Regions from separate parts of the Luteococcus sp. genome, predicted to be linked through region 2. Evidence: riboswitches for the same ligand, from Rfam matches in the RefSeq annotation. Region 2 holds a riboswitch; each other region holds the start of a gene.
What was found. Region 2 has a riboswitch for thiamine pyrophosphate ahead of thiS (sulfur carrier protein ThiS). Riboswitches for the same ligand answer to the same signal wherever they lie in the genome.
Positions count from the first base shown of each region.

Region 1 (9,478 bases), on a different contig from region 2:
AGAGCCGTCGCCTAGGGTCGTCGACGTGGCGAAGCAGAAGCAGGACGCGTACCAGTGCACCGAGTGCGGGTGGACCTCGGCCCGGTGGGTCGGCAAGTGTGGCGAGTGCCAGGCCTGGGGTTCAGTGGCCGAGCGAGGCGCGCCGAAGCTGGCCGAGGTGGCCAGCAGCACGCCGGTGTCCAAGGCGATGCCGATCGGCAGGGTGCCGACCAACACCACCCAGCGCACGCTCACCGGCATCGGTGAGCTCGACAGGGTGCTCGGCGGTGGCCTGGTGCCCGGGGTCGTGGTGCTGCTGGCCGGTGAGCCGGGCGTGGGCAAGTCGACCCTGCTGCTGGAGGTGGCGGCCAAGTGGGCCTCCGGGGGCGGGCGGACGCTCTATGTCACCGGTGAGGAGTCCGCGGCCCAGGTGCGGCTGCGGGCAGGCCGCACCAATGCGCTGGCCGACGAGCTCTACCTGGCCGCGGAGACCGACCTGGGCACCGTACTGGGGCACATCGAGGAAGTGGAGCCCGACCTGGTGGTGCTCGACTCGGTGCAGACCGTCGGCACCGCCCAGGCCGACGGCTCCCCGGGCGGGGTGACCCAGGTGCGGGAGGTGACCGGGGCGCTGGTGCGCGTCGCCAAACGCCGCGGCATGGCGGTGGTGATCGTCGGCCACGTCACCAAGGACGGCACCATTGCCGGGCCCCGCACCATGGAGCACCTGGTGGACGTGGTGCTCAACTTCGAGGGCGACCGCCACTCCGGCTTCCGGATGGTGCGCGCGGTCAAGAACCGCTTCGGCCCCTCCGACGAGGTGGGCTGCTTCGAGATGAGCGAGAAGGGCATCGTCGAGGTGACCGACCCGTCGGGGCTGTTCACCACGCACCGGGACCAGCCCGTGCCCGGCACCTGCGTCACGGTGACCATGCAGGGACGACGGCCCCTGCTGGCCGAGGTGCAGGCCCTGGTCGCCCCCTCACCCAATGAGAAGAACCCGCGGCGCACCACCAATGGGGTGGAGGGCAGCCGGGTGGCGATGATCCTGGCGGTGCTGGAGACCAAGGCGCGCATCACCCTGGCCGCCAAGGATGTCTACGTCTCCACCGTGGGTGGTGCAAAGGTTGCCGACCCGTGCGCCGACCTGGCGATCGCGGTCGCGGTGGCCAGTGGCCAGCTGGGCGTCAACTTCCCCAAGCGGGTGCTGGCCGTCGGCGAGGTGGGCCTGGCAGGAGACCTGCGACGGGTCCCCGGGCTGGAACGTCGCCTGGCCGAGGCAGGAAGGCTTGGCTTCGAGCTGGCGATCGTGCCCGCGCGCAGCCGTGACACGACGCAGAAGGTGCCCAACCTGGGTGGGCTGAAGGTCGTCGAGGTGGAGTCGGTGGCCGAGGCGCTCGGCGTGCTTGGGCTGAAGCGAGCCCCGCGGGAGCGCGGCTGAGCGGGTGGGGCTCGCGGGCCCCGGACGGTGCCCCAGTGCTGGGGGCCCCGGGCTACGGGGCCACCAGCACAGGTGTCTGTCACCAACGGCCCGGGCCGGATGGAAGCCTCAGTTCTGGCTGATCCGCTCCGTGTGCACCAGCTCCGGTGCCACTCCGGCAGCGGCCGTCGCCTCCTCCAGCGCAGTGACCATGCCGGGAGGGCCACAGACGTAGATGTCGGGCACGAGCTCGGGATCGGAGCCGGCCTCCGCGAGCCCTGCCTCCAGGACGTCCACGGCCGAGCCCGCGACGCACTCGAAGCGTTCGTCAGGGGCCTCCAGTCCGCCCTCGGGATGCCAGATCGCCAGGGTGACCCTCAGTTCGGGCATCTGGTCGAGCAGCTCGCCGATCTCCGCCACGCCGAAGACGTCGTCGACGGTGTTGACGCCCAGTACCAGGCGGGTCTCCTGCGGGTCGCCCCACTCCGCCATCCGGCGCAGCATGCTCAGCAGGGGGGCCAGGCCGCAGCCGCCACCCACGAACCAGCGGGGCCGCATCCCGTTCTCCTCCAGGGCAAAGGTGCCCTGGGGACCGACCACGGTGAGCCTCTGGCCCACCTCGGCGCGCTCGTCGAGGAAGGTGGAGAAGGTGCCGTGCTCGCGGATGTGGATCAGGAATTCCAGCGTCCCGTCCCAGTTCTGCACGTTCGACATGGAGTAGGCACGCAGCACGCCCGAGTCCGGTTCGACCAGCTGCATGTACTGCCCGGCCTCGAACTCGGCGGCCGAACCATTCACCTCGTGCTCGTCGAGCTGCAACGTGAGTTTCACGATGTGCTGCCTGAGGTGCTCGATCGAGGCGATCGTGGCGGTGCGCTCCAGCGGCGCCTGGTCGATCAGTTTGGCCGAGTCGAAGGGCAGGTTGACGTCCAGGTCGCTGGTGGGCTCGACGCAGCACAACAGGGCGGAAGCCTCGGGCGCGTTGGCACCCAGGGCGTCGGCCTCGAAGGGCCGCATCGTGTAGTCGCCGGCACTCACCTGCGCGATGCAGGTGCCGCAGGTTCCCTTGCCACACAGCGAGGGCAGGATGATGTCGGCATCCTTGGCCGCCTCCACCACGGACTGGCCCTGCAGGGCCTGGACCGTGCGCACGTCACCGTCGGTGGTGACCATCCTCACCTGGCAGCTCATGCCCCCGCCATGGCCAGGGCGAGGTCCTCGGTGGGATCTCCCAGCGGCTTGAGGTCGAACTTGTCGACCAGGATGTCGACGACGGCCGGTGTGAGGAAGACCGGCAGGGTCGGTCCGAGGCGGATGTGCTTGATGTCGAGGCTCAGCAGCGTGAGCAGCACGGCGGCGGCCTTCTGCTCGAACCAGCTGACGAACAGGCTCAACGGCAGGTCGTTGACGCCGCAGTCGAAAGCCTCCGACAGCGCCAGGGCGATCTTGACCGCGGTGAAGGAGTCATTGCACTGGCCGATGTCGAGCAGCCGGGGCAGGCCCGCGACGGTGCCGTAGTCATGGCCGTTGACCCGGTACTTGTTGCAGCCCATGGTGAGCAGCACGGTGTCCTCGCCCGACTTCTCGGCGATCTCGGTGTAGTAGTTGCGACCGGGCTTGGCGCCGTCGCAGCCACCGATCACCAGGAAGCGGCTGATCTGGCCGGTCTTGACGGCCTCGACGATCGCGTCGGCGTGGTCGAGGACCGAGCCGTGCCCGAAGCCGACGGTGACGGTGCGCTGGGGATCGGTGACATTGAAGCCGGGCAGCGCCTGGGCGGCCTTGACCACCAGCGCGAGGTCCTCGTGCTCCAGGTGGCGCACGCCGGGCCACCCGACCGGGCCCATGGTGAAGATGCGGGAGCGGTAGGTGGGCTGGGGCTCGATGAGGCAGTTGGAGGTCATCACGATGGGGCCGGGGAAGGCCGCGAACTCCTCGTGCTGGTTCTGCCAGGCCGAGCCGTAGTTGCCGACCAGGTGGGGGTACTTCTTCAGGCCCGGGTAGCCGTGGGCCGGCAGCATCTCGCCGTGGGTCCACACGTTGATGCCGGTGTCCTTGGTGGCTTCGAGGATGGCGACCAGGTCGCCCAGGTCGTGGCCCGAGACCAGGATGGCCTTGCCCTCGACGGCGGTGACGGGGACCTCGGTGGGCACCGGGGTGCCGAAGACGCCGGTGTTGGCAGCATCCAGCATCTCCATCACCTTCAGGTTCAGGGTGCCGAGTTCCAGCGCGTGGCCGAGCAGGGTGTCGAGGTCGGTGGCTGGATCGCCGAGGAAGGCCAGCGCCTTCTCGATGCCGGCATCGGTCTCGTCGGTGCGGTGCCCGAGCACGTGGGCGTGGTGGGCATAGGCGCACAGACCCTTGAGGCCGTACAGGTTGAGGTTGCGCACCCCGACGACGTCGGCGCCCAGGACGTCGATGTTGGCGTCGACGCGAACCAGCGGGGCCTGCTTCAGCAGGGCGGCGAATCCCTTGCCGGGCACGAACTCGGCGGCGCCCGAGGGCAGCTGCAGCTCCTCACCACGCTCGGCGCACAGGTCGAGGTAACGCTGCTTGAGTTCCTGCTGGTAGGCGTGGGCCTGGTCGATCATGCGCTGGAAGCTGGTGGCATTGAAGTTCACGTTGGTGAGGGTGGTGAAGACCCAGTAGGAGGCCCGGTGGGCGGGGGCGGGGTCCGACTCGCCCTTCTCGCGCAGCAGGGCTGCGTACTGGCCGATGCCGTAGCAGACGGTGATCAGGATGTCCTGGAGGGTGGCAGTGCGGTCGTCCTTGCCGCAATTGCCCTTGAGGGAGTGGCAGCCCAGCAGCAGGTTGTCGCTCCGGTCGGTCTGTTCGCACTGGTAGCAGAACATTGGCCTCACACTCACTTCGTTGATACGGAGAATCTCTTGCTTAATAACTACCCTTCGTCGTGGCCCATGGCAAGCAAGGCGACCCTTGCCTCGTGACACCCTGCGCGGGACGAGCTACGCCGCCGGTCGCACTACGATCGGGGCATGGCCGCACCTTCCCCCGCCGAGCACCAGGCACGACAGCGCCGTTTCCAGGCCCTCCTGGCCCCCGGCACCCCCCTGCGCGAGGGACTGGAGCGCATCCAGAAGGGTCGCACCGGCGCGCTGGTGGTACTGGGCAGCAACCGACGGGTGGAGAAGATCTCGACCGGGGGCTTCGCCCTGGACGTGCAGTTCACCCCCACCGCCCTGCGCGAGCTGGCCAAGATGGACGGCGGCATCATCGTCTCCAGTGACTTCGAGCGCATCCTCGCCGCGGGCGTCCACTTCGTCCCCGACGGCGACATCCCCACCGTCGAGACCGGAACCCGGCACCGCACGGCCGACCGGATCGCCCAGCAGACCGAACTACCGGTGGTGACCGTCTCGGCCTCGATGTCGACCATCACCCTCTTCCTGGACGGACAGCGCGACCCGATCGAGACCTCCGAGCGGATCCTCTCGCGTGCCAACCAGGCCCTGGCCACCCTCACCCGCTACCGGGAGCGGCTGCTGGAGACCACGCGCGTGCTCACCTCGCTGGAGGTGCACGACCAGGTCAGCGTCAAGGAGGTGGCCCTGGTGGCGCAGCGCATCGAGATGATCCGCCGCCTGGACCGGGAGTTGCGCGCCTATGTCGCGGCCCTGGGCGTCGACGGACGGCTGCTCGAGATGCAGCTCCACGAACTCACCCACGGTGTCGACGACCTCGCCACGCTCGTCGAGCTGGACTACGGGCCCGAAGACGAGGAGTCCACCAGCTTCCGGCTGGCTGCCCTGGAGGAGCTCACCTCCACCGAACTGCTGGAACCGCTGACGGTCGCACGCACCATGGGCTTCGGCGAGGATCACCACCTGGAGACCCACCTGACCCCGCGCGGCCACCGCCAGATCGCCCAGCTGGGACGCATCCCCACCAGCCTGGGCCGCCGCCTGGTGGAGCACTTCGGCAGCTTGCAGGCACTCTTCGGCGCCAAGACCCGCGACCTGATGGAGGTCGACGGCATCGGTGAGGGCCGCGCCCGCCTGGTGCGCGAGGGCTTGGGACGGGTGGCCGACTCCGCCTACGGCGACCGCCTGGACTGAGCCCGTGCCCCTGCGCCGACCCCGTGGGGCGGGGCGTCGCCGGATCAGGCCTGCAGGTTCATCACCAGGGCACGGGAGCTGACGCCGTCCAGCGTGGCGGCGGCACGGTAGGTGCCCGGCCGCAGCGCCTCCTCGCGCAGGCCGCACCCATCCTTGGAGCGCTTGCCCTGCCAGGTCACCGAGGTCTTCCACGGCTCGCCGGGACGGATGGTCTGGGTGCCGCGGGGCGCCCACTTGGCGCAGTGTGCCGTGGTCCAGATCCGGTCTGGGCCGGAGGTGACCTCCAGCACGAGCGGGCTCTCGTCCAGGTCGAGGACGCAGGCCATGGAGTCCCCATTGGCCACCTGGACCTGGAAGGCGGTGGAGGCACCCGCGGTGGGGCGCTTGTCGCCCTCGACCGTCACCGAGAGCACCTCGGTCGTGCAGGGCACCGGCCCCGTGGGCGTGGGATTGGGGGTCGGCGTGGGCGACTCGCTGGCACTCGCCGAGCTGCTCGGACTGGCCGAGGCGCTGGGTGTGGACGAGGCGCTCGGGCTGGGTGAGGCACTGGGCGTGGCGCTGGGGCTTGGCGTCACGCCCACCGAGGCCAGCGAGGCAGGGTTCTGCGGGACCGCACTGATGTCGGACTTGTTGTTGCCGAACAGGCCCGACAGCACCCACCACACCAGGGCGACCGAGACCAGGGCGGCGAGCGCGACGATGCCGCGACGCAGCCAGTAGGTGTTCCTGGACTCCGGGTCGGAGGGCTGCATCAGCGAGTTCATGTGCTGATCGTAGGAGCGAACCGCGACCACGGCCAGCAGCCCTGCCAAGAGGCGGGCCTGCGCGTGGCGAACGAGCCCGTGCGGGACCACTAGGCTGGCGCGATGGACAGGCAGCGGGTGGTGTGGCTGGTCAACCAGTGGTTCGAACAGAACCGGCGTGACCTCCCGTGGCGCCGCAGCACCCCATGGGGCGTGATGGTGAGCGAGTTCATGCTCCAGCAGACGCCCGTGGCCCGGGTGCTCGGCCCCTGGCAGGAGTGGATGGAGCGCTGGCCCACCCCCGACGACCTCGCCGCCGAGGAGCCGGGCGCGGCCGTCGCGGCCTGGGGCCGGCTGGGATATCCGCGACGCGCCCAGCGCCTGCACCGCGCCGCCGTCGCCATCGCCCAGGAACACCAGGGCCAGGTGCCCACCACCCTGGAGGAATTGCGGGCCCTGCCCGGGGTCGGGCAGTACACCGCCGCCGCGATCCTGTCCTTTGCCCATGGCGGGCGGGCCGTCGTCCTGGACACCAACATCCGCCGCCTGCTGGCGCGCGTCGAGGGCGGCCAGCAGTTCCCCTCGGCCTCACCCACCGTGGCGGAGTGGCGCGAGGCCGAGGCCTGGCTGCCCGAGGACGAGGCCACTGCAGCCCTCTGGGCGGCCTCCTCGATGGAGCTGGGGGCGCTGGTCTGCACCGCGCGCAGCCCCCGGTGCGAGGACTGCCCGGTCTCGGAGCTCTGCGCCTGGCGGGCCGCCGGGTACCCCGCCCATGAAGGACCGCCCCGCAAGCCACAGGCCTGGCACGGCACTGACCGCCAGTGCCGAGGCGTGATCCTCGACCTGGTGCGGCACAGCCCCGACGGCGTGCCCGTCGAGCTGGCGCTGGAGGCGTGGACCGACCGCAGCCAGGCCGAACGCTGCCTGTCCGGGCTGCTGGACGACGAGCTGGTGCGCCGCGACGCGGGACTTCTGCGCCTGTGAGGACAGCTGGTAGCTTGGGCGGCGCACACGGGAGTCCGAAGCGTCGGGCTGAGAGGAGGGCACGCGCCCTCGACCGTCGAACCTGACCCGGGTCATGCCGGCGCAGGGAGGCCTCTTGCAGGCAGTCGAGATCCGGCTGTCACCCGTGCCCCCGACGATGAAGGCACACCATGGACACCACCGAAGACCTCACCCGCCCCGCGTCGACCAAGGGCTGGCGCGTGGTCGACATCGTCGTGGCCGCCGTGCTGGGCGTGGCGATCGGCCTGGTCTTCTTCGCCTACAACGGCCCCGGCTATGCGGCCTTCGAGTCGGTCGACGCGCTGACCCCCGGCCTAGGCGGCCTGCTCGCCGGAGTCTGGCTGCTGGGCGGCCCGCTCGGGGCGCTGGTGATCCGCAAGCCCGGCGCCGCCCTGTTCGTCGAGCTGCTGGCCGCGATCGTCTCGATGGCACTGGGCACCATCTGGGGATGGGAGACCGTCGCCTCGGGCTTCGCGCAGGGACTCGGGGCCGAGGTCGTCTTCGCCCTGGCCGCCTACCGTCGCTGGAACCTGGGCGTGGCCATGCTGGCCGGCGCCGGTGCCGGTGCCGCGGCCTGGGTCAACGAGTTCATCCTGGGCAACCATGCCAAGTCGCTGGCCTTCAACGGCACCTACCTGGTCTGCCTGCTCATCTCGGGAGCGGTCCTGGCCGGGCTGCTGGGTTGGCTGCTCACCCGTGCCCTGGCCGGCGCCGGTGCGCTGGACCGCTTCGCCTCCGGGCGCGAGTCCCGCTGAGCGCGGCACCAGCCACCTCATGAACCCAACCGCGCCATGATCGTCGCCGAGGACTGGGGCTGGCGCCACGCCGGGCGCACCGGCTGGGCGGTGCACGGCGCCAGCTTCACCATCGAGGACGGTGAGAAGGTGCTTCTGCTCGGCGCCTCCGGCGCGGGCAAGTCCACCCTGGTGCATGCCATGGCGGGCGTGCTCGGCGGCGCCGAGGAGGGTGAGGAGTCCGGCCGGCTGCTCGTCGACGGCCGCCACCCCACCCGAGGGCGCGGCCAGGTGGGCCTGGTGATGCAGGACCCCGACACGCAGGTGGTGCTGGCGCGGGTGGGTGACGACGTAGCCTTCGGCTGCGAGAACATGGGTCTGCCGCGCGACCAGATCTGGCCCAGGGTGCGCGCCTGCCTGGACGCGGTCGGCCTGGACGTGCAGCTCGACCGCCCCACCTCGGCCCTCTCGGGAGGCCAGAAGCAGCGGCTGGTGATCGCCGGCGCGCTGGCGATGCAGGCGAACACCCTGCTGCTTGACGAACCGACCGCCAACCTCGATCCCGAGGGGGCGCGGGAGGTGCGCGACGTGGTCGCCGGGCTGTGCCGGGAGCGCGGGACCACCCTGGTGGTGGTGGAGCACCGCGTGGAGCTGTGGGCCGAGCTGGTGGACCGGGTGCTGGTGCTCGCCCCCGGTGGGGGCGTCCTGGCCGACGGGCCTCCGGCGAGGGTCTTCACCGAACAGCGCGATGCCCTGCTCGCCGCCGGGGTGTGGGTGCCAGGCGCGGCACTGCCACCAGGCCTGGGCGGGACCCCGGCGCGCACCGAGGGGGCCCCGTCTGCCACCGGCCGCGAGCCGGTCCTGCACACCGAGCAGCTGTCCATCGGCCACACCCCCCAGCACGTGGTGCAGCAGGATCTGGACCTGGCGATCGCGCGCGGCCGCTCCACCGTGGTGACCGGCGCCAATGGTGCCGGGAAGTCGACCCTGGCCCTCACCCTGGCCGGGCTGCTGCCCAAACTCGGCGGACGGGTGGTGGCCGTCCAGCAGCTGTGGCCCTCCCCGACCATCACCCGGGGCCGGCTGCGACGACGCCAGCTCGACCCGGCCGACCCGGCCAACTGGGCCTCCCGCGACCTGGTGACCAGGATCGGCACCGTCTTCCAGCAGCCCGAGCACCAGTTCGTCGCTGCCAGCGTGCGCGAGGAGCTGGCCGCCGGACTGGTCGCCCTGGCCCGGGTGGACCAGTCCTGGACGCCCGCACGGATCGACGAGCAGGTGGAGCGCCTGCTGGAGATGCTGCACCTGCAGCGGATTGCCACGGCCAATCCGTTCACCCTCTCGGGCGGCGAGAAGCGACGCCTGAGCGTCGGGACGGTGCTGGCCACCGGACCCGAGCTGATCTTCCTCGACGAGCCGACCTTCGGCCAGGACCGCAACACGTGGCTCGACATGGTCTCGCTGGTGCGCCAGATGGTCGACGAGGGCCGCAGCGTGGTCTCGATCACCCACGACGGGGAC
Region 1 is NZ_JBHWOO010000136.1:6,321-15,798, forward strand. It holds gene radA (DNA repair protein RadA) at 26-1,420, shown strand; gene ACHFFZ_RS08150 (FAD-binding oxidoreductase) at 1,529-2,590, opposite strand; gene hcp (hydroxylamine reductase) at 2,587-4,251, opposite strand; gene disA (DNA integrity scanning diadenylate cyclase DisA) at 4,396-5,475, shown strand; gene ACHFFZ_RS08165 (hypothetical protein) at 5,520-6,239, opposite strand; gene ACHFFZ_RS08170 (A/G-specific adenine glycosylase) at 6,342-7,202, shown strand; TPP riboswitch at 7,229-7,312, shown strand; gene ACHFFZ_RS08175 (ECF transporter S component) at 7,373-7,978, shown strand; gene ACHFFZ_RS08180 (ABC transporter ATP-binding protein) at 8,015-9,478, shown strand, end outside.
Region 1: linked by a shared signal. The riboswitch ahead of ACHFFZ_RS08175 (ECF transporter S component) and the one ahead of thiS (sulfur carrier protein ThiS) in region 2 are both predicted to bind thiamine pyrophosphate.

Region 2 (9,478 bases):
CTCGCAGCCGACGACCTCGAGCTCGCTGGCCTGCTTGGTCAGGGTGCCGTCGGCCTTCTTGTCGTGCAGGCGACGCTTGGCCTTGAGGCCCAGGATGCGGCGCAGGGCGTCGGTCATCCGCTCCTCGGTGATGACGCCATTGCGGTAGCCGTCGAGCATGTAGCCGAAGTCCTCGTCGATCTGGTTGAAGAAGAGGAACATGTCGCAGCCGGCGGCGATCGCGCGGGGCACGTAGTCCTTGCGCTGCATGGCGGCGGTCATGCCGAGCATGTGGCTGGCGTCGGTGATGAGCATGCCGTTGAAGCCGAGCTGCTCCTTGAGCAGGCCGGTGGCCAGTTCGGGCGCCAGGGTGGCGGGAAGGATGTCGGCGTCCTGCAGGCCGGGGACCAGCTTCTTCTGGTAGGCGGGCAGCGCGATGTGGCCGGCCATGAACATCTCCACGCCGTTGTCGATGTGGTGGCGGTAGACCTTGCCGAAGCTGTCGTCCCATTCCTCGACGGAGAGCTCGTTGACGCCGAGCACCAGGTGCTGGTCGCGCTCCTCGGTGCCGTCGCCGGGGAAGTGCTTGATGCAGATGTTGACGTCGCTCTCGCGCATGCCGTCGATGTAGGCCTGGGTGTAGGTGATGACGTCGTCGGCAGTGGTGCCGTAGGCGCGGGTGTTGACGATGGTGTTGCGCCAGTTGAACAGGATGTCGACGCAGGGGTCGAAGTTGGTGTTGACGCCCAGGGCGCTCTCCTCGCGGCCCGAGACGTAGCCGGCATTGCGGGCGACCTGCGGGTCGCGGCTGGCCTCGCACTGGGCGCCGGAGGCGATGTAGGTGCCGTCATTGCAGGCGCCGTTGCCGCCCGAGTCGCAGTTGGCGGCCACCATCAGCGGGATCTTCGAGTCGGTCTGCAGCTGGTTGATCAGCTGCTGCACCTGCTCGGAGGTGCCGCCCTGGTAGCGGGCGCCGCCGATGTGGTACTGCTCGAGGATCTGCTTGTTGGTCAGCTGGTTGCCGCTGTAGGCGTCCTCGCCGAAGAAGAAGAGGGTCGTGAAGAGCTGGCCGACCTTCTCCTCGTCGGTCATCTCGGCAATGGTCTGCTCGACCCAGGCGATCTGGCCCTCGTCGAGGGTGTAGGGGCTGGCGGTGAGGTCTACGAGCTTGGGCATCTGGGGCTCCTGGATGGTGGTGGTTGGGGCTGGTCCGGGCTGCTGGTCAGGCCCGGACGACCGGCTTGCTGACGGTGCGGTTGCCCGACAGGGTCGGCCACGGGACCTCGGCGGGCAGGTAGGTCTCGAACTCGGTGATCAGGGCCTGCTGGTAGTCGCCGGCATAGCTGCCGTCGAGGAACTTCGGCAGGGCCTCGGCGACGAAGCGGTGCCAGGACTGCTTCTCGGCACCCGGGTTGATCGGGTAGTAGAGGCAGCCGGCCGTGGCGGCGGCGTCACGGTCGCCGGGGGCGTCGCCGATGAGCAGGATCTTGTCGTCGTCGTACTTGCCCTTGGCGGCGAACTGGACGTGCTGGGCCTTGCCGCCCATCTCCTGCCCGGCGATCACCTTCATGTACTGGGCCAGGCCGTGTTCGCTCCACTCCTTCTCCAGCGCGTGCAGCGGGGTGGCGGAGACGGTCATCTGGTCCACGCCGGCGGCGTCCATCGCCTGCATGGCCTCGCGGACGCCGGGGAAGGGCCCGCAGCCGTGCACCATGTCGTTGATGGTGGCGTTGACGCCATTGCCCCAGGCGATGCAGCGGTCGATCGTGGCCGAGGGGTGCTCTGCGGCATAGGCGGCGATGCCCTTGTCGGACAGGGGATGACCGGAGTCGATGAAGTCACTGAGCTCCGGGTACTCGGGGATGACGACCCCGCGTTCGGCGACCTCGGTGCGGTCGCGCAGCAGGTCGAGCAGCTGGCGCAGGGCCAGCCAGCGGTTGAGCCCGCGCGTGACCGAGCCGAGGTTGACGAACAGGGCAGTCTCGCGCGCGAGGGTCGAGACGGGCTGCAGGTCGAAGTACTTGATGTAGCAGGGGGTGAAGCACTCGGTGTGCTTGATGTCCATGGCATCCATCGCGCACCCGTCCGAGTCGATGCCGACGAAGAAGTCCTTCGTGGGCTGGAAGTCGACGAGCACCTGGGCTGCCGGGGGGATCTGCGTCATTGCCGCTCCTTGGGTCTGCTTTCCTCCAGACTTCCCCAGGGCGCGCCAACTGGGGACTGTTTGCCAAGGGTTGCCGATCCGGGCGCACTACGGCGACCTGCGCTGCCGCCATGGACCCCGCCGCTGGATTCCTGCACACATGGGGTTAGGGTGGTCCACAGATTCACGGGAGCCCCGCCGGGGCTGAGAGGGCATCGATGCCGACCGTCGAACCTGATGCGGTTAGCACCGCCGAAGGGAGAACTGATGCAGTTGCATGTCAACGGCCAGACCACCGAGCTTCCCGATGGAGCCACGGTGTCGATGCTGGTCACCCACCACACCGGCCGGGAGCTCACGCCCCAGGGCCAGGCCGCCGACGGCAGGCCGCTGGCGCTGGCCGTGGCCCTGGACGGCGAGATCGTGCCGCGCATCCGCTGGGCCGAGCACACACTCGCCCAGGGAGCGCGGGTCGAGGTCGTCACGGCGGTGCACGGTGGCTGAGGAGTCCCGGCACGCACGCCACCTGGTGCTCGACGGTTTCGGCGCGGAGGGCCAGGAGCTCATCGCGGCTGGGCGGGTGATGGTGCTCGGCGCCGGCGGCCTCGGCTCGCCCGTGATCACCTACCTGGCGGCCACCGGTGTGGGCCGGCTCACGATCATCGACGACGACCTGGTCTCGCTGAGCAACCTGCAGCGCCAGGTGATCCACACCACCGCCGACCTGGGCCGGCCGAAGGCCGAGTCGGCCGCCGAGCGCGCGCTGGCGATCAATTCCGAGGTCGAGGCCGTGCAGGTGGTCACGCGCCTGGACCAGGCCAGCGCCCTGGAGCTGGTGCGTGGCCATGACGTGGTGGTGGATGCCACCGACAACTTCGTCACCCGCACGGTGCTGGCGCGGGCCTGCCAGGAGGCCCGGGTGCCGGAGGTCTATGGGGCGGTGATGGCCTGGCAGGGCCAGGTCACGGTGCTCGAACCGGGCCGGCAGCTGGAGGAGATCTTCGGCGAGCTGCCCGAGCAGGCACCCACCGGCGCCGAGGTGGGGATCCTGGCCACCCTGCCCGGCGTGATCGGCACCGTGATGGCGGCCGAGACCATCAAGCTGCTGCTGGGCGAGCCCCAGACGCTGTGCGGCCGGCTGCAGACCTATGACGCCCGCACGGCGCAGTGGCAGACCTTCCGACTGCCCGCGCTGGCACCCGAGGACCGGGCACACGAAGACCCGAGCGACGAAGGAGACCAGCCATGAGCATGGTCCAGGACACGCCGCTGGTCCTGGGAGGGCACGAGTTCACCTCGCGCTTCATCCTGGGTTCCGGCAAGTACAGCCTCGACCTGGTGAAGGCGGCGGTGGAGAATGCCGGCGCCCAGATCGTCACCCTGGCGCTGCGACGGGCCAATGCCCAGTCGGCCAATGTGCTGGACCACCTGCCCGAGGGCGTCACGGTGCTGCCCAACACGTCGGGCGCCCACACTGCCGAGCAGGCCGTGCAGATCGCCCGGCTGGCGCGTGAGATGGGCCTGGGCGACCTGGTGAAGATCGAGGTCATCACCGACAACCGCCACCTGCTGCCCGACAACCACGAGACGCTGAAAGCGGTGGAAGCCCTTGCCGCACTGGACTTCGTGCCGTTGCCCTATATGTACCCCGACGTCGTCGTGGCACGCCAGATGGCCGAGGCGGGGGCGGCGGCGATCATGCCGCTGGGCTCGCCGATCGGCTCCAACCGGGGGCTGGTGACCCGCGAGTTCGTGGAGCTCATCATCGACGCGGTGGACCTTCCGGTGATCGTGGATGCGGGCCTCGGCCGGCCGTCCGAGGCGGCGCTGGCCATGGAGCTGGGGTGTGCGGCGGTGATGGCGAACACCGCGATCGCCACCGCCGGGGACGTGCCGGCCATGGCCCGGGCCTTCGGGCAGGCCATCGAGGCCGGCCGTCTGGCACACCTGGCCGGGCTGGGCCGGGTCGTCACCGACCATGCGGTGGCCTCCTCCCCGCTGACCGGCTTCCTGGACGACGATCCCGACCGCAAGGAGGCCTGATGGCCCGCCCCGGAGTGCTGGACCACTTCAGCGGGCAGGAGCAGTCCGACGGCAGCCGCCGCCGCCAGGTGCTCGCGGCGCGGGAACGTGCGTCTTTCGACGCCGTGACGGACCAGGACGTCGCCCGGGTGCTCGCCAAGGGCGAGGTGGACGAGGCCGACATCGCCGTCCTGCTCTCCCCCGCCGCCGGCCGGCACCTGGAGGCGCTGGCCCGTCGTGCCCGGCAGCTCACCCGCGAGCGCTTCGGCAACTCGGTCCACCTGTTCAGCCCGCTCTACGTGGCCAACCACTGCGCCAATGCCTGCACCTACTGCGGTTTCACCGCCACCGCCAGGATCCAGCGGGCACGGCTGGACGGCGAATCGCTGGACGCGGAGTTCCGCGCCCTGGCCGAGGAGGGCATCGAGGAGGTGCTGATCCTCACCGGGGAGTCGCCGAAGTTCTCGCCGGTCGACTACGTGGCGCACTGCGTCGAGCGCGCCTCCCACTTCTTCGCCACCGTCGGCATCGAGGTGCAGCCGATGAACACCGACGACTACCGGCGCATCCACCGGGCCGGGGCTGAGCACGTCTGCGTCTACCAGGAGACCTACGACCTGGACCGCTACGAGCAGGTGCACCTGGGCGCGCGCAAACGCAGCTTCGCCTACCGCTTCGACTCCCAGGAGAGGGCGCTGCTGGCCGGCATGCGCGGGGTCGCCTTCGGGGCCCTGCTGGGCCTGGCCGATCCGCGACGTGACGCCCTGGCGACGCTGGTGCATGCCCGCAGCATCCAGCGCGACTTCCCGCATGCCGAGATCATGCTGTCCTGCCCGCGGATCCGCCCCACCGGCACCGACACCGAGGCAGCCAGCGATCCGGTCGACGAACGCCTGCTGCTGCAGATCCTGTGCGCCTACCGGCTGGCGATGCCGCAGGCCTCCATCACCGTCTCCACCCGGGAGCGCCCCGGTTTCCGCGATGCGGTGGCGGGGCTGGTGGCCACCAAGCTGTCCGCCTCGGTCTCGCCCGGTGTGGGGCACCACGTCGAGGAGGCGCCCACCGGCGACGAGCAGTTCGAGATCAGCGACGAGCGCAGCCTGGCCGAGGTCGTCTCGATGTTGCGGGCCACTGGGCTGCAGCCGGTGCTCAATGACAACATCCGGCTGGCGCCGGCCGGAGGCTGAGCGCTCCCGGCGCCGGGGGGCCAGCAGCCTGGCGCCTGGATCAGGCGCCGATGACGCAACCCCCGAAGAGGCCGACGGCGCACAGCAGCTCGGCCAGGCCCACCTGCTTGAGCACGCCGATCAGCGGCCGGCCGGTGGCGCCGGAGAGCACCACCCTGGTCGCGGGCGCCAGCAGCACCAGCATCGCCAGCCCCAGCAGCGCCCACCAGGTGCTCAGCGCCGCGGTCACGACGACCAGGGCGGCGGCGAGCACGGTGAGCAGGGCGAAGAAGCGGCGCGTGCCCTGGTGTCCCAGGCGGGTCGCCAGGGTGCGCTTGCCCACCTCGCGGTCGCCGTCGATGTCGCGCAGGTTGTTGGCCACCAGGATCTGGCAGGCGACGATCCCGATGGCGACGGAGGCGGCCAGGCTGCTGGCCGGGACCCGGTCGAGCTGCACATAGGTGGTGCCGCAGACGGCGACAAGGCCGAAGAAGATGAAGACGAAGACCTCGCCCAGCCCGGCATAGCCATAGGGGTGGTCACCGCCGGTGTAGAACCAGGCGGCCAGGATCGAGGCGGCGCCCACCAGGGTGATCCACCAGTGGCCAGTCATGGCCACCAGCAACAGTCCCAGGACGGCGGCGATGCCGAAACAGGTGAAGGCGGCCGTCTTCACCTGGGCGGGGCGGGCAGCACCCGAACCTACCAGCCGCATCGGGCCGACGCGGTCCTCGTCGGTGCCGCGGATGCCGTCGGAGTAGTCATTGGCGAAGTTGACGCCGATCTGCAGGGCCAGCGCGACGAGGAAGGCGAGCAGGGCGTGCCAGGGTCGGAAGCCGTGCTCGAACCAGGCGATCGCCGATCCGGCCAGCACCGGGGAGAGCGCCGCCACGAGGGTGCGCGGACGCGCCCCCTCGATCCATTCACCAAGTGTTGCCACGTCAACCCTTCTGAGCATCCAGGCTGCCGAGCAGCGCCTGCCGGTCGATCTTGCCAGAGCTGGTGCGTGGCAGCACGTCGCGACGCTCCAGGCGACGCGGGAGCGCCTCGCGGCCGAGGTGCCCAGCCAGCTCGCGCTGCCACCAGTCGAGCCCGTGGCTGCTGGTGGTGACCAGCACGATCCGCACCCCCCACTGGAGGTCGGGCACGGCGAGGACCACGCCGGAGCCTGGCTCCACCTGGTCGACGGCGCGCTGCACCGCCGCGAGGTCGACGTTGACTCCCCCGCTGACCACCACGTCGTCCAGGCGGCCCAGCACCCGCAGGCGTCCGCCGAGCCACTCACCCCGGTCCTGGGTGAGCACGGTGCGCCCGTGCAGGGTCGAGGCGGTCAGTTCCGGCTGCAGCCGGTAGCCGCTGAAGGCCATCTCGCCGGTGAGCGTGATGCGTCCCTCGTCCAGCCCCACCTCGACACCGGGCAGCGGCTCGCCGTCCCAGACGCAGCCGCCGCAGGTCTCACTCATGCCATAGGTGGTGACCAGGTTCAGTCCGCGGCCCCGGCCCTCGGCGAGCAGGTCGTCGTCCACAGCCGCCCCGCCGAGCAGGATCACGTCGAAACGGGTCAGCGTGGCCAGCACCTCGGGCCGCTCCATCGCGCGGAAGAGCTGGGTGGGCACGATCGAGATGGCATTGGCACCGGGCGCCAGGGCGAGGTCGGCCAGATCGCTGGAGGCCAAGCGCACCGTGCGTCCGGCCACGTGCGCGCGGACCAGCACCATCAGCCCGGCGACATAGCCGGTGGGCAGCACGCAGGTCCAGCTCATCGGGCCCAGGCGCTGCTGCGAGGCCTCGGCGGAGGCCAGCAGGGCCCGCCGGGAGAGCACGACTCCCTTCGGGACGCCGGAGGAGCCGCTGGTGGCGACGATGACGGCCGTGTCGGGTTCTGCCACCGGCAGTTCGGGGCGCAGCATCGCCAGGGTGTGCTGGTCGTTGGGTGCCGCCGGCGCCAGCACGATGCGCCCGGCCAGCGCGTCGGGAAGCAGGGTGGGCAGGTCCTCAGGGGTGCACAGGCGCATCGTCACCTGCCCGACGCTATCGCGCGCCCCCGACAGCGCGGGCCGGGCACGAGGCCTAGGCTTGGAGGTCGGGAAGATCCCGCCCCACCCGTCCCAGACCAGACCAGGAACAGTGAGCCACCGGTGTCCAGCACCCTGCCCGCCAGCCGACCCGCATCGCGCACCTTCGAATCGCTCGGCAATCCGAACTACCGCACGTGGTTCATCGGTGGGCTGGTGAGCAACATCGGCGGCTGGATGGCACGCACCGCGCAGGCCTGGCTGGTGCTGGTGGTGCTCACCGACGGCAATGCCCGCGCCCTCGGATACCAGACGGCGGCAGTCTTCCTGCCCGGCCTGCTGCTCAGCCCCGTCGCCGGCACCGTCGCCGACCGCTTCGGCAAGCGCCACATCCTGCTGGCCACCTGCAGCCTGGGCCTGGCCAGTGCGTTGGTGCTGTCCACGCTGACCATCACCGGCCGGGTCGAGCTGTGGCACGTCTTCGCCCTGTCCCTGGTGGACGGGTTGGCGATGGCCTTCGACAACCCGGCCCGGCAGGCCTTCGTCAGCGAGATCGTCGAGACCTCCAAGCTGCCCAATGCCATCAGCCTGAACTCGGCCAGCTTCAATGCCGCGCGCCTGCTGGGGCCGGGCATCGGCGGCGCCCTGATCGCGGCGGTGGGCACGGGCTGGGTGATCGGCGCCAATGTGGTGGCCTTCGCCGTGATGATCACCGCCCTGCTGATGATGCGCACCGAGCTGCTCCGCCCGGCCGTGCCCACCAAGGGCAAGGGCGGAGGTTTCATCGCCGGGCTGCGCTATGTGCGACGCCGCCCCGACCTGCTGGCCCTGCTCACCGTCGGGCTGGCCGTGGGAGGGCTCGGCTTCAACTACGGCATCTCGAATGCGGTGATGGCCACCCAGGCCTTCGCCCGGGGTGCCGGCGACTACGGCATCATCGGCTCCTCGATGGGCATCGGTGCCCTCGCCGCGGCCCTGTGGTCGGCCCGGCGCGGCAGCCCACGGCTGCGCCACGTGCTGCTGGGCATGGCCGGCTACACCGTGTTCAACCTCGCCAGTGCCCTGAGCCCCAGCTTCTGGCTCTTCGTCGCGCTGCAGGTTCCGGTGGGCTTCTTCACCATCACCGCCCTGGTGACCGGCAACTCGCTGCTCCAGACCGCCACCGCACCGCAGATGCGCGGCCGCGTCATGGCGCTGTGGGGGCTGTCGATCATGGGCGTGGCGCCGCTGGTCTCCCCGGTGGTCGGCTGGGTGGGCGACGCCTTCGGGCCGCGCTGGACGATCGGCTGGGGCGTGGTCTTCGTGGGCGTCATCTTCTGCGCGCTGACCGCCACGATCATGGTGAACGACCGCATCCGGGTTCGGCTCGACTGGCATCGTCGCGCCCCGTGGCTGCGCATCGAGCGGCTGCTCACGCAGGACATCGGCGAGGTGCGCCGCTGAGGCGGCTGCCCAGCCGTGGTCCTGGGTGACGTCGAAGTGGTGCGGGCAGCTGTCTCGGAGCTCGGTGGCAAGCTACGAACAGCGTTCCCGGGGCGACGACGCAATCAGTACCGCGGCGACAAGGTCATCGCGATGGGCATGGATGTGGACGTGCGCTGCAGGTAGTTCTGCAGCCATGTCCCGTTGGTACTCATAGCGGAAGAGTGGGTCACCGCTCGCGCGCAGGCCCGCGAACAGCTTGATGCTCGACTCATCAACGGTGAGCTAGCGCCCTGCCGCGTCGACGATGCACCTGTACGTGACGTGGAGGCTCAGCAATTCTCGCGAACCGACAGTCAGTGGAAGCGGTTCCTCCGATGTCACGGAGAACTTGTTTCCGAGGCTGCTTGCCTTGAACGGCGTGGGCTCACCACGAAATGCACTCACGAGGTCCGACAGTGACTTCGCGAAAGCCTTCGCAGCACGCTCAAGGGGTGGGCCTTCGTCCCTCACGGCTCGAGGAGCCAGGTGAGTTCTTCGGCCCGCCGTCGGGCTGCTTCCTGCTCGTCAGTCAGCAGCCCGGCACATGACAAGAGCCTTGCCTGCTCCAGATCGCACCCCAGAGTGCGCTTGAGTTCAGCCAGTTCGGCGCGCGCCTTCTTGGGGGTCAGGACGTCAAGGATGGCAGATCCCATGTCGGACTCTTCTCACCGCGTGTGTTCAATCGCGCC
Region 2 is NZ_JBHWOO010000181.1:1,241-10,718, forward strand. It holds gene ACHFFZ_RS10640 (glycoside hydrolase family 3 protein) at 1-1,155, opposite strand, end outside; gene ACHFFZ_RS10645 (HAD family hydrolase) at 1,202-2,143, opposite strand; TPP riboswitch at 2,299-2,400, shown strand; gene thiS (sulfur carrier protein ThiS) at 2,390-2,626, shown strand; gene ACHFFZ_RS10655 (HesA/MoeB/ThiF family protein) at 2,619-3,371, shown strand; gene ACHFFZ_RS10660 (thiazole synthase) at 3,368-4,165, shown strand; gene thiH (2-iminoacetate synthase ThiH) at 4,165-5,331, shown strand; gene ACHFFZ_RS10670 (1,4-dihydroxy-2-naphthoate polyprenyltransferase) at 5,372-6,250, opposite strand; gene ACHFFZ_RS10675 (AMP-binding protein) at 6,252-7,325, opposite strand; gene ACHFFZ_RS10680 (MFS transporter) at 7,449-8,768, shown strand; gene ACHFFZ_RS10685 (hypothetical protein) at 9,257-9,442, opposite strand.

Region 3 (9,478 bases), on a different contig from region 2:
CCTCGACGTGGACGCTGCGGCCCGGGATGTCGAAGGTGATGATGTCCCCATCACGCACCAGCCCGATCGCACCGCCGCTGGCGGCCTCGGGCGAGACGTGCCCGACGCTCAGCCCCGACGAGCCGCCGGAGAAGCGGCCGTCGGTGATCAGGGCGCACTTCGGACCCAGGCCCACACCCTTGAGGTAGCTGGTCGGGTACAGCATCTCCTGCATGCCAGGCCCGCCCTTGGGGCCCTCATAGCGCACCACCACCACATCACCCTCGACGATCCTGCCGCCAAGGATCATGTCGACCGCCTGGTCCTGGCTCTCGGCGACCTTCGCGGGGCCGCTGAACTGCCACTGGTGCTCGGGAACGCCGGCAGTCTTGACGATGCAGCCGTCAGGGGCGAGGTTGCCCTTGAGCACGGCCAGGCCGCCCTCGGCGGTGTAGGCGTGCTCCACGCTGCGGATGCAGCCCTGCTCGGCGTCGACGTCCAGCGACTCCCACCGGTTGGAGGTGCTGAAGGCCTCGGTGGTGCGCACCCCGCCCGGGGCGGCATGGAAGCGCTCGACGGCCTCCTCGCTGGCCTGCTCGGAGCGGATGTCCCAGGCACCCAGCCACTGCTCGGGGCTGGCGGAGTGCACGGCCCGGACGTCCTCGTTGAACAGTCCGCCACGGCGCATCTCGCCGAGGATGGCGGGGATGCCGCCGGCGCGGTGCACGTCCTCCATGTAGTAGTTGGTCGTGTTGGGCGCCACCTTGCACAGGCACGGAGTCGTGCGGCTCAGGGCGTCGATGTCGTCCTGGTCGAAATCGACGCCGGCCTCCTGCGCGGCGGCCAGCAGGTGCAGGATCGTGTTCGTCGAGCCGCCCATGGCGATGTCGAGACGCATGGCGTTCTCGAAGGCGCGCTTGGTGGCGATCGAGCGGGGCAGCACCGAGTCGTCGTCGCCCTCGTAGTACTGCCTGCACAGGTCGACGACCAGGCGGCCAGCCTCCAGGAAGAGATCCTTGCGGGCGGCATGGGTGGCCAGCGTGGAGCCGTTGCCGGGAAGCGACAGTCCCAGCGCCTCGGTGAGGCAGTTCATCGAGTTGGCGGTGAACATGCCCGAGCAGGAGCCGCAGGTGGGGCAGGCGTTCTGCTCGATGGCGTCAATCTGGGCGTCGGATACGTTGTTGTCCACCGCCTTGATCATCGCGTCGATCAGGTCGAGGCGTTCGGTGCCGGCCTCGTCGGGAGCGCCGGGGACCACCCGCTCACCCAGGATCCGGCCGGCCTCCATTGGCCCGCCGGAGACGAAGACGGTGGGGATGTTCAGCCGCAGCGCCGCCAGCAGCATGCCGGGGGTGATCTTGTCGCAGTTGGAGATGCACACCAGCGCGTCGGCCTGGTGGGCGTTGACCATGTACTCGACGCTGTCGGCGATCACTTCGCGGCTGGGCAGCGAGTAGAGCATGCCCGAGTGGCCCATGGCGATGCCGTCGTCGACGGCGATGGTGTTGAACTCGCGGCCCACTCCCCCGGCCTCGGCGACGGCCCCGGCGACCAGCTGGCCCATGTCCTTGAGGTGGACGTGGCCGGGCACGAACTGGGTGAAGGAGTTCGCGATGGCGACGATCGGCTTGCCGAAGTCGTCATTGGTCATGCCGGTGGCGCGCCACAGGGCGCGGGCACCGGCCATGTTGCGGCCGTGGGTGGTGGTGCGGGAACGAAGAGCAGGCATGGATCTACAGTAGGTGAGCAGCGCAAGGTCGAGTGGATACGCTCGCACCATGATCATCACCGTCACGGGCAGGAACCAGCAGGAGATCGCACCGGAACAGGGCGTGGTGCAGCTGCACGTCGCCTTCGAGGACGACGCCGCCACCGCCAGCCAGGCCACCCACCAGCTCGCCGACCAGCTGCGCACCCAGCTGGTGGAGCTCCGCGACCGCGAGCCCTCACCGCTGGCCGACTTCCGGCTGGAGGCGCCGGTCTCGCGCACGTCGCGCCCCTACACCCACGACGGCAGCATCGCGCCGCTGCGCCACTCGGCCGAAGTGTGGGCCAGCGCCACCTTCGTCGACGCGTCCGAGCTGTCGACGGCCTGCGCCCGGTGGAGTTCCACCCCCGGACTGGACGTGACCGACGTGCGCAGGGAACTGTCGGAGGAGACCGGCGCAGCGGTGCGCGAGCAGGTGCTGGCCGCAGCTGTGCAGGATGCCGTCGACCGGGCGCGCGTGATGGCGCGGACTGCCGGTGCGCAGCAGGTGGAGGTCACCGACGTCGCCGACCCGGGGCTGCTGGTCCCCTTCGGTGGCGATCACCAGCAGACGATGGCGATGGCCGGAGCGATGAGTCGCGGGGCGGGCGATGGACTGGAGCTCAGCCCGCGCGATGTCGTCGTGGCCACCGAGGTGCACGTGCGCCTGGAGACCCGCTGACCGTCCTGGTCACAGGTGGCTGCCGAGCCACTGCTTGACGACAGGCACGTGGGAGTCCTCGACGTCCTTGGCGTCGGTGGGCAGCAGCACCATCCCGGGTCGCTACCCGAGAGAGGACGACAAAGCCGAACGCGAAGTGGGGTCGCGCCATGGGGTTGGTCACAGCGAGGCGGGCAACCCACTCAGGCGCCGGCGCCCCGCTGCCACGAGTCCAGGCTGCGCCGCACCACGCAGGCGGGGTCGTCGGCCTCCATCACGGCGCGCACCATGCACACCCCGGCGATCCCAGTGGTGGCAAGTGCTTCCACGTCGTCGGGGGTGACATCGCCGATCGCGACGATCGGGATGGCGCTGGCCCCCACGAGCGGCGGATAGCCGGCCACGCCCAGCGGTGGGCGGCCGGAGTCCTTGGTGGGGGTGGGACGGAAGGGTCCGGCCCCCAGGTAGTCGACGATCCCGACATACCTCTGGGCCTCCTGCACGAGGGCGAGGGTGCCGGTGGTCCAGCCGACAATCGCCTCGGGGCCGAGCAGGGCCCGGGCGTGCTCGGGTGGCAGGTCGTCGGCGCCGAGGTGGACGCCGTGCACGGGAGCGCCGGCATTGCGGGCGGCCCAGGCCATGTCGGGACGGTCGTCGACGACGACGCGGGTGGCAGGGTTGGCCGCCGCCACCGCCTCGGAGACCTCCACGAGCAACCCGTACAGCTCGCGGTCGGTGACCTCCTTGCACCGCACCTGGATGATCCCGGCCCCGGCGCGGGCGGCTGCCGCAGCGGTCTCGACGGTGTGTCGTCCGGAGCCAGAGGTGACGAGGTAGAAGCGCAGGTCGAGGGTCATCGGATCTCCTGTGCGGTCTGGATTCGGGCGCCCGCGAGGATCTCCTCGGGGGTGAGGGCGTAGAGCTCGTCGAGCAGGGCGGCGCGGAAGCTGCCCGGTCCGCGCACCCGGCCGGCTGCCTGCTGGCCAGCCAGTCCCATCCACACGGTGGCGGCGACGGCGGCCTCCAGCGGCTCGTCGGAGACGGCGAGGCAGGCCGCGCTCAGCGCCCCGAGGGCGCAGCCGGTTCCGGTGACGCGGGTGAGCATCAGGTGCCCGTTGGCCACCTGCACCACGTGGGTGCCGTCGGTGACCAGGTCGACCTCGCCCGAGACCGCCACGACGCAGCCGTGGCGACGGGCCAGGTCGAGGGCGGCGGGCAGGGCCGCGTCGACGCGGTCGCTGGCATCGGCGCCGCGCCCGCCGGCCCCCACCCCGGCCAGCACCAGCACCTCGGAGGCATTGGCCCGCACCAGCGTGGGGCCGACCGCCAGCAGTTCGCGGGCCAGCTCGATGCGCACGGGCGAGGGGCCGATCGCGGCCGGGTCCAGCACCCACGGAATTCCCCGTTCGACGGCGACCCGCACCGTGGCAGGAATCCCGGCCATGCCGTCGGTGCTCAGGGTGCCGAGGTTGGCCAGCAGGGCATCGGCCCGGCGCACCACGAAGGGTGCCTCCTGCTGGGTCTCGGTCATCATCGGGCGCGCCCCTGCAGCCAGCGTCGCGTCGGCCACCAGGTTCATGCTGACCGCGGCGGTGAGGCAGTGCACCAGCGGCGCCCGCCGGCGCATACGCTCCACGACGGCGGCGCAGTCGAGGCCGCTCACACCTCCACCTGCTCGATCTCGGACGGTGCCAGGCGCGGGCCCAGCGCAGCACCGGCCGCCACCAGCAGCGAACCGGCCACGATCACCAGCACGACCGCGGTGTTCCTCCCCGCCGCACCGGACAGCGCCGGAAGCCAATAGGGATAGAGGGCGGGCAGCGCGATGGAGGCCGAATAGGCGGTGCCGTAGCCGGTGGAACGCACATGGGCGGGGAAGCCCTCGCTCAGGTAGGCACCGACCGGGCCGTAGGCGGTGACGGTGAGCACCTGCGCCAGCACTGCCCCGACGGCCAGGCCCACCACGCCGGGCCGCGCACCCATCATCCACAGCCACGCGGCCGAGCCGCCGATGGCCGCCACCACCGTCGCCACGACGAAGTAGCGGCGCCTCCCCATCAGCGTCGACAGGTGCCCGGTCAGCGCCATCACCACGGCCTGCCCGATCGAGGCGATGCCCATCACCACCGAGGCAGTGCCGGCGGACAGCCCGGCGTCGGTGACCAGCCGCTGGCCGAGCAGCAGCACCACCATCTGGGTCATCAGCCACAGCCCGCTCATCAGGCAGAACATCCGCCAGAAGGCTCCCGCCCAACGCCCCATCACCACCTCGCGCAGGCTGCCGCGGGTGCGGAACTCGTCCACTCCCGGCTGCACCGCGCGCACCGCGTCGGCCACGCGTCGCCGGTAGAAGACAAACATGGCGCAGGAGGCCAGCCCGCCGGCGACGAAGGCCAGCCGCCAGCCCCAGGCCGCATAGTCCTCGGGCCCCAGCACCGCGAGCATGGCGGCGGTGAGGAAGGCGATGGTGGCCTGGGCGCAGGGCGCCATCGCCATGATCAGCCCGCTGAACAGGCCCCGGTGACGGGCGCTGGACCACTCCATCGCCAGCGGCACGGCCGCCGAGTACTCCCCCGCGATGAACATGCCGCCGACGAAGCGCAGCAGCACCAGCAGCGCGAAGGTGCCGCCGCCGAGCACCTGGTGCGTGGGCAGGCAGGCGATCAACAGCGAGCAGGCGGCGGTGCCGGCGATGGCCAGGGCCGTGGTGTGGGTGCGGCCCGCCCGGTCGGCGATGCGCCCGAAGACCATCGCACCGACCGGGCGGCCCAGCAGCATCGCCATCACCACGATCGCGGTGCCGGAGGCGGCCGCGGTGGGCCCGGCCAGCGTCTTCATCGCCGGCGCCAGCGCGAGGGCGGGCAGGAAGATGTTGACCTGGTCGACGTAGTTGCCCACCACCCCACCGGTGACCGCCGAGCGGCGGTGGGTCATGAGGTCCTTTCGGCGGCGTCGAGGTAGACGCTGGCGCCCAGCTCGAGGAATTCCTGCGCCTTCTGCGCCATCCCCTCGTCTGCTGTGGCGACCCCGGAGCCGTAGGCGTCGCGGATGTCCTGGCTGATGCGCATGCTGCAGAACTTCGGCCCGCACATGCTGCAGAAGTGCGCCGTCTTGGCCGGTTCGGCGGGCAGCGTCTCGTCGTGGAAGGCGATCGCGGTCTCCGGGTCGAGCGAGAGCGCGAACTGGTCGTGCCAGCGGAACTCGAAGCGGGCCTTGCTCAGGGCGTCGTCGCGCTGCTGCGCCCCGGGATGGTGCTTGGCGACGTCGGCGGCGTGGGCGGCGATCTTGTAGGTGATCACGCCGGTCTTCACGTCGTCACGGTTGGGCAGGCCCAGGTGCTCCTTGGGCGTGACGTAGCAGAGCATCGCGGTGCCGCCCATGGCGATGGTGGCGGCGCCGATGGCCGAAGTGATGTGGTCGTAGCCGGGGGCAATGTCGGTGACCAGCGGCCCGAGGGTGTAGAAGGGCGCGCCGTGGCACCACTCCTGCTCCAGGCGCACGTTCTCCTCCACCAGGTCGAGCGGGATGTGGCCCGGACCCTCCACCATCACCTGCACGTCGTACCTCCAGGCGCGCTCGGTGAGCTCGGCCAGGGTGCGCAGTTCGGCCAGCTGCGCCTCGTCATTGGCGTCGGCGATGGATCCGGGCCGCAGGCCGTCGCCCAGGGAGAAGGCGACGTCGTAGCGGGCGAAGATCTCACACAGCTCGTCGAAGTTCTCGTACAGGAAGGACTCCTGGTGGTGCGCCAGGCACCAGCCGGCCATGATCGAGCCGCCGCGGCTGACGATGCCGGTGAGCCGGTTGGCGCTCAGCGGCACGTGGCGCAGCCGCACGCCGGCGTGGATGGTCATGTAGTCGACGCCCTGCTCGGCCTGCTCGATGATGGTGTCGCGGAAGATCTCCCAAGTGAGCTCGTGGGCCTGCCCGTCGACCTTCTCCAGCGCCTGGTAGATCGGCACGGTGCCGATCGGGACGGGCGCATTGCGGATGATCCACTCCCGGGTGGTGTGGATGTCGTCACCGGTGGACAGGTCCATCACGGTGTCGGCGCCCCAGCGGGTGGCCCAGCGCAGCTTGTCGACCTCCTCCTCGATGGAGCTGGTGACCGCCGAGTTGCCGATGTTGGCATTCACCTTGGTCAGGAAGGCCTTGCCGATGATCATCGGCTCGCTCTCGGGATGGTTGACGTTGGCGGGGATGATGGCGCGGCCGGCGGCCACCTCGTCGACCACCAGCTGCACGTCGACCCCCTCGCGCAGCGCGACGTAGCGCATCTCAGGGGTGACGATCCCCTGCCGGGCATAGTGCATCTGGGTGACGGTGCGGCCCTCGGTGCTGCGCAGCGGGGCGCGCTTCTCGCCCTTCCATGCCTTCGACGCCTCGCCGCGGCGCTGGGCGCTGCGGCCGTCGTCGGCCAGGTTGTGGGGGTGACCCTGGTAGGTCTCGACGTCGCCGCGTTCGCAGATCCAGTCGAGCCGTTGCGGCGGGAGCCCGACGGTGACGTCGCAGTCGGGGCCGCAGGTGCGGTAGACCAACACGTCCTCGTTGGGGCTGCCGTCGGGGCTGTCGGCCAGGCTGATCGCCGTGACGGGAACGCTCACGTCACCGTCGACGAGCATGTGGGCACGGTGCTGGGGATGGATCTCTGCCATGGTGATCTCTCTTCCTTCGCCGGCATGACCCGGTCAGGTTCGGACGGTCCGAGCGGCTCCAGCTCGATCTCAGCCCTCTGCCGAGGGCTCCCGTGGGATGCCCCAAACCCTAGACCCCACCCTTGGCGAAGCTCAACCGGGGTGGCAGGGTGTGCGCCATGACGATCCCGAACGTGCTCACCGTGGCGGGCTCCGACCCCAGCGGCGGCGCCGGCATCCAGGCCGACATGAAGACCTTCACCGCGGCAGGCTGCTTCGCCACCAGCGTCGTGACCGCCCTGACCGCGCAGAACACCCGCGGCGTCACCGGCGTGCTGCCCATCCCGGCCGACTTCGTCGACGAACAACTCACCACCCTGCTCGACGACGTGCGCATCGACGCGGTCAAGATCGGCATGCTCGGCTCGGCCGAGGTGGCGCGAGTGGTCGCACGCCACCTGCGCGAAGGGCTCGCGGGTGTCCCCGTCGTGCTCGACCCGGTGATGGTGTCCACCAGTGGCGACAGCCTGGCCGCCGAGGGGGTGCAGGAGGCGATCACCGAGCTGCTTCCCCTGGCCACGCTGGTGACGCCGAATCTGCCGGAGGCGGCGCAGCTGACCGGCACCGCCCAGGCTGGCGGCCTCGGCGCGATGGAGGCGCAGGGCCGCGCGCTGGTCGGGATGGGGGCGCGGGCGGCCCTGGTCAAGGGTGGCCACCTACCTGGGGAGGGACCGCTGACCGACCTGCTGGTCACCGCCGAGAACGTCCAGAAATTCACCGGCCGCCGGGTGGTGACCCGCAACACCCATGGCACCGGATGCACCCTGAGCTCGGCCCTGGCCTGCGGCCTGGCGCAGGCCGGCGACGACCCGGAGGCGCTCGCTAAGGCTGTCTGGCAGGCCCGTGAGTGGCTCACCCGGGCACTGGAGGATGCCGGCCAGCTGCAGGTCGGCAGTGGCGAGGGCCATGGCCCGCTCAACCACCTGGCTCCGTGGACGCCGCGAACCTGACAGGGCTTCAGGAGCCCCCGTCCGAGAAGACCCCAAGAGGCACCGAAGAAGCTCCTGAGACGGGCAAAGAATGGCTGAACAACAAGGAAACAGAGGCTTTTTCGGCCCTTCGCAGGGATATTCCTTGGAGCATGTCGGCACTCCTCGGTCTCGCCCTGCTCATCGCCATCAGCCTCGGCATCTTCACCCTCATCCCGATCCTGCTCGCACCGCTGGTGCTCGGCGGGGCGGCCCTGCTGCGTCGGGGGCCTGCTACCTGAGGATGATGCCCCGGGCCCTGTGGTGCTCCTGTGGTACCAGCGGAGTCCAGCCAACGAGCCGATGTTCCGCCGGTGGTCGGCGCGGGAGGCTTGGGGCATGGCAGAGATCCTCGGCATGGCAGCAGTCCTCGGCATCGCGGCCGTGGTGATCGCGATCCTGGCCCGGGTGGTGCTCGCCATCACCCGAGGCCCCGCCCCTGGCGGTCACGACGCGGAACCGGCCGATGTCCACGAGCTCCCCGCGGCCCACCCCAGCGACCGGATGGTCCGTCGCCACTACAACCTCGCCGCCTGACGAAGCACCTCGGCAGCAAGCAGCCTGCCCTCCCCAACAGGTTCGGGCTGCGATTGCGCACCCGAACACCCGTTGTGGTCATATTTCGGTATCTCCATCGATACCGAAATATGACCAAGATCCCTGCACTGGGCGCCGAGCGCCTCCCGTTGGGCCTGTCCCATTCAGGCCACGAAGCCCCGTCTGGAGGCCTACGAGTCGGCCTCGGTCATGCCGCTGCGCCAGTAGCCCGAGATGGAGCCCAACCTCTCCCGGGCCCGCCGACGGTGATCTCCTCGCCCGGCTGGGCAGTGGCGGCCAAGGCTCCCGCGAGTCCCTCCTCGCCATGGACGACGAAGTCCACCACCATGCGTCCGACCTCCGGGTCGTGGTGCACGGTGCCGGTGAGGGTCTGCTCGCCGAAGCGGATCTTGATGTAGGAGTCGATGTGGACCAACGGTCCCATGGCGCGCAGGTCCGCGCCCTCGGAGGTGAGGCGCACCATCTGCGGCGTGAGCTGCGGGCTTTCGACCACCTTGCGCGGTGGAAGGGGGAACGACGCTTCACCTCAGATTCCATGAGCCTAGGCCAACCCAACTCCCAGCCCAGGCGTGGGCTCCGCCCGTCACATGTCCTCCGGTGGACTCTCGGCACGGGAACTGTCCTCGCACCCGAGGTCACGGAAGTCCTTGGGCAGGGAGACCTGACCGGCCCGCATGGCACTGCGGCTCATCATGTGTGAGGCGACGGGCGTGGTGAGCAGCTGGAAGACCGCCACCAGCACGAGCATCCCCACGTCGAGACCGGAACGCATCCCCAAGCCGGTGCCCAGCAGCACCAACACCAGGCCCAGCACCTGCGGCTTGGTCGCCGTATGCATCCGGCTGAGCAGGTCGGGGAATCGGGCCAGCCCCAC
Region 3 is NZ_JBHWOO010000203.1:10,370-19,847, forward strand. It holds gene ilvD (dihydroxy-acid dehydratase) at 1-1,708, opposite strand, end outside; gene ACHFFZ_RS11635 (SIMPL domain-containing protein) at 1,758-2,408, shown strand; gene ACHFFZ_RS11640 (thiamine phosphate synthase) at 2,591-3,244, opposite strand; gene thiM (hydroxyethylthiazole kinase) at 3,241-4,050, opposite strand; gene ACHFFZ_RS11650 (MFS transporter) at 4,047-5,321, opposite strand; gene thiC (phosphomethylpyrimidine synthase ThiC) at 5,318-7,039, opposite strand; TPP riboswitch at 7,034-7,143, opposite strand; gene thiD (bifunctional hydroxymethylpyrimidine kinase/phosphomethylpyrimidine kinase) at 7,198-8,028, shown strand; gene ACHFFZ_RS11665 (hypothetical protein) at 8,160-8,288, shown strand; gene ACHFFZ_RS11670 (hypothetical protein) at 8,386-8,583, shown strand; gene ACHFFZ_RS11675 (siderophore-interacting protein) at 8,792-9,097, opposite strand; gene mnhG (monovalent cation/H(+) antiporter subunit G) at 9,188-9,478, opposite strand, start outside.
Region 3: linked by a shared signal. The riboswitch ahead of thiC (phosphomethylpyrimidine synthase ThiC) and the one ahead of thiS (sulfur carrier protein ThiS) in region 2 are both predicted to bind thiamine pyrophosphate.